DNA from 2 places in the Brevibacillus halotolerans genome. Region 1 is predicted to be linked to the other one. Evidence: predicted binding sites of a transcription regulator. Region 1 holds the regulator's gene; the other holds the start of a gene.
What was found. Region 1 encodes Rex, which represses fermentation and respiration genes when NADH is low (regulators of the CRP and FNR family bind a similar motif). Its sites were predicted from a motif close to TTGTGAAATATTTCACAA; they were not measured.
Positions count from the first base shown of each region.

Region 2: the regulator Rex is predicted to act here: its motif matches at 764-781, upstream of pflB (formate C-acetyltransferase).

Region 1 is NZ_JAPTNK010000011.1:142,509-144,716, reverse strand. Features, by position in the region: gene O0550_RS15225 (amidohydrolase) at 1-415, opposite strand, end outside; gene O0550_RS15220 (redox-sensing transcriptional repressor Rex) at 453-1,076, opposite strand; gene O0550_RS15215 (ComEC/Rec2 family competence protein) at 1,088-2,029, opposite strand; gene dinG (ATP-dependent DNA helicase DinG) at 2,110-2,208, opposite strand, start outside.
Region 2 is NZ_JAPTNK010000001.1:367,143-369,350, forward strand. Features, by position in the region: gene nirB (nitrite reductase large subunit NirB) at 1-272, shown strand, start outside; gene nirD (nitrite reductase small subunit NirD) at 321-647, shown strand; gene pflB (formate C-acetyltransferase) at 1,010-2,208, shown strand, end outside.

The DNA.
Region 1 (2,208 bases):
GCATCCCGGATGCTTCCACTTCCTGTGCTACTGTATCCATATGATCATACATATCTACAAAGGTAGTTGTACCGGTACGAATCATCTCGATAATGGAAATAGCTGTACCCCATTTCACATGCTCCGCTGTAAATTGACCTTCCATTGGCCACATTTTATCTTCCAGCCACTGTTTTAAAGGTAGGTCATCCGCAAATCCGCGCAGTAGAGACATGCCTACGTGACCATGTGTATTAATAAATCCTGGCATTAGATATTTATTCGTTCCATCAATGATCTCGTCATATGCTGATAAATCTTCTGGCGTTTTACCTACATATGTAATTTTTCCCCCATCAAAGCCAACTGCTCCATTATAAATAACCTCATTTTGTTCATTAACAGTAATTACGGTTGCGTTGGTAATGATTTTCATCAACGTAGACACTCTCCCTTTATCTGTTAGTCATTACTTAGTTTAAATAATACGCTAAGCTTTGCAAGCTGGAAGTCAAATCGTTATGATCAATTTTTACTTCTTTTTCGGTGCGAATGGTTGTTGGGGCAAAATTGAGGATCGCTTCTATTCCAGCTTCGATCAATTTATTTGCCACTTCCTGTGCGGCGGAGGCTGGCGTTGTAATTATCGCCATCCGAATTTGTTTTTCCTTGATGATATCTTCCATTTTATCAATCGGTTCAATGACCAATCCCCCTAAATCCTTACCTATTTTTTGCGGGTCGGCATCAAAAATGGAAACAATTTTCATGTTATCTTTTAAATACACATTGTAATTGGAAATCGCTTGACCTAGATTACCGGCCCCCACCAACGCTACATGGATCACTTGGTCCAATTTCAAGATATGACGAATCTTTTCAATCAAGTAATCTACGTCATAGCCAATGCCTTTTTTGCCAAAGTCACCAAATGCAGACAGGTCCTTTCGAATTTGGGCTGGATTAATATCCATTGTTTTGCCCATCTGTTGGGAAGACACCGTTTTTACCTGTAGTTCCTGTAGATTTGTTAAATATCGCAAATAGATCGGCAGACGGCGAACGACCGCTTCAGAAATTTTTGGTACTTTCCCCATAAATTGCACTCCTAACTTCGTTGTCTATCACGTGTAGAGGTCTTGACTGCCTTTAAAACCTTATAATCTTGTCCGTTAGAGAGAATGGTAATTGACCCATCCCGGCTAGTCACATACGTATCTGCCCATGATTCCTCCAAACGCTCCACCACCTCACGCATGGAGTCTTTCCATTGCTCACGCACAATACCGGTCTGCACAACAGCAATCTGGGGATCAACCTTAGTTAAGAAGGATTGAATAGAAGCCTGATTGCTGCCTTGTGCCGCAACCTTTAAGATTTCAGCCGGCAGTAAAGAAGGGTATTTCGCAAACAAACGCTCCTCTGCTTTTTCATTGATGGCACTGGTGAACAAAAACTGGAGCTCTCCTTGGGTCAGACTAAACACAAGCGAATTATCCTGTGGTGATAAAAACAGGTTCTCGCTGGGATGTAAAAATGTGATCACCACATCTTTCCCATCCAGTAATTGATCCTTTTCCTTTACATACACAACTTGCTTTTCCCTAGATATATGGATATTACTGTGAATTACGAAGGCTGTCAATTTTGGCATGTAAATCTTATCAAATTGAATTTTCTCCGCAAGCTTATCATAGCCGCCAATATGAGTAGGTAAATCGTTTGTCAATAACAGGTAATCGACTTTTGTAACATGGCGCTCAAGTAGCAAGGAAACCAATTTTTCCGTATCTTTTTCGCTCCCTGTATCAATTAGCATCGTTTTACCAGAAGGGAAGCGAATGAGCGTACATTCTCCTTCTGGTAAAGAGAAAAAAGTAGTGGTAAGCCCAACAAAATCTTCCTCCTGTTCAACAGCATCGGGGTCCTCAATATGCTGTTGCTGATGTGCTATCGCAATGGGGCGGCTTGCTTCAACGGGTTGGGATAATGCAAAGATCATCATGCCTATACAAATAACTAGACATAGGTTATGTCGTTTTGTAGTCATGGATCTGCTTCCCTCCTACTTTATGGCTTGGGTAAAATTCATACAATCATTTTAGATTTGTTTTTCCTAAGGGACTGATTTTATTGTAAAAAAGGAGCTATTCGCTCACGTAATGTGGTCCAGGGACCAGTCTCTACCTGATAAGGCGGCAAAGATTGCAAAAACGTACGACCATATTT
Region 2 (2,208 bases), on a different contig from region 1:
ACGATGAAGAATTAATTGAGATTTGCGGAGCAGTCATCCAATACTATCGTGAAACAGGCAAGTATTTAGAACGTACTTCTGAATGGGTCGAGCGAATGGGATTAGAAATGATCCATCAAAATGTGGTCGAGGATGTAGAGAACCGTCAGCAGCTATTTGCTCGTATCGAATTAGCACTTGCCCAAGTCCAAGACCCGTGGCAAAAAGTACTACAGGATCAAGAAACCAGAACAAAGTTGTTTGAACCAATTAAGGTGGAAAGCCTGTCATAGTACAGAAATGATAATGGACCAATGTCATGAAAAAAGGGGGAAAACAGCATGGGAGATTTCACTAAAACAATAACGATTGGACGAGTGGAAGAGTTCCCTGTTCAACTGGGGAGAGTGGTACAGATCGGAGAGGAGCAAGTCTGCGTCTTTCGATTATCGGATGGGAGTATGTATGCGCTTGAAGATAAAAGTCCGTATCGAGGAGGACCTTTATCAGAAGGGATCGTTTCTGGCAAATATGTTTACGATCCTCTCTATGATTGGAAGATTTGCTTAGAAAGCGGTCAGGTTCAGGCGCCTGACACAGGACAGGTCAAAACCTATCCATTACAGGTAATAGATGATATTGTTTCGATTAATATGGAGTGCAGGTGAAAATTGATGATACAGGTATATAACCTGTATCATTTTTCTTTTTTTATGATCCAAAATGTGTTATATATCAACGGTTTTTAGTGTTAAAACAGTTTTATGAATGAAATGAAACAAATTTGTGAACCATATCACAAAATAGGTGCATATGTGATCTTTTTCACACACCGAGGCGCAATCTCTCTTGTATGATGAAACTGTAAAGAGCAGTTGTTCAGAATCGAAACAAGCTCTTTTACGCATTAAATCCTTCAATAGCTTTTTTAATCATATAGATGGCCTTCGTTACAGGCAGAGACACCTCATGTAAAGAGTTGTGCTGCCGAGTACAGAACAACGAGCCAATACTTGAGGAGGTATGTAAGATGGCGATTCAAGAGAAAGACCTGCAAACATTTGAACACGCATGGAGAGGCTTTAAGCCAGGGAAATGGATGAAAACGATTGATACTCGTGACTTCATTGAAGAAAACATCACTCCTTACCATGGCGATGATAAATTTTTGGCTGGTGCTACCGCTAATACAAAAGCACTATGGGACATCATCTCTGACTTAACAAAAAAAGAACGTGAAAATGGTGGGGTTCTTGACGTAGATGTTAACACTCCTTCTACTATTACATCCCATAAACCAGGTTATTTGGATAAGGATAAAGAAAAGGTTGTAGGCTTACAAACAGACGAACCATTCAAGCGCTCTCTTCAGCCTTTCGGTGGAATCCGCATGATGATTGATGCTTGCAAAGCGTATGGCTTTGAAGTGCCAGAATCAATCATTAAGTTGTTTACCGATATTCGCAAAACCCATAACCAAGGTGTATTCGATGCCTATACAGAAGAAATGAAAAAGGCTCGTCGTGCAGGTATTATCACAGGTCTTCCAGATGCTTACGGTCGCGGCCGCATCATTGGTGACTACCGTCGCGTAGCTTTATATGGTGTTGATCGCCTAATCGCTGAGAAAAAAGGCGACCTCCAACAATTAGAAGTAGATGCTTTAACAGAAGATGTTATTCGTTTACGGGAAGAAATCGCCGAACAAATTCGCTCCCTTCAAGAACTAAAATTGATGGCAAAAGAACATGGATTTGATATCTCTGTGCCTGCTAAGAACGCACATGAAGCATTCCAATGGCTATACTTTTCCTACCTAGCTGCAATTAAAGAACAAAATGGAGCCGCAATGAGCTTAGGACGTGTTTCCTCATTCTTAGATGCTTACATTGAGCGTGATCTTGCTGAGGGTACATTGACAGAAGAAGCGGCACAGGAATTAGTTGATCATTTCGTCATGAAGCTGCGCATTGTTAAATTCTTGCGTACTCCTGATTACAATGAGTTATTCTCCGGCGACCCAACTTGGGTAACTGAATCCATCGCTGGGATGTCGTTAAGTGGTAAAACTCGTACAACGAAAAACTCTTTCCGTTTCTTGCATACACTTTATAATCTTGGTCCGGCTCCAGAGCCAAACTTGACTGTTCTTTGGTCTAAAGATCTTCCTGAGAACTTCAAAAAGTTCTGCTCAAAAGTATCCATTGAAACAAGCTCTATCCAATACGA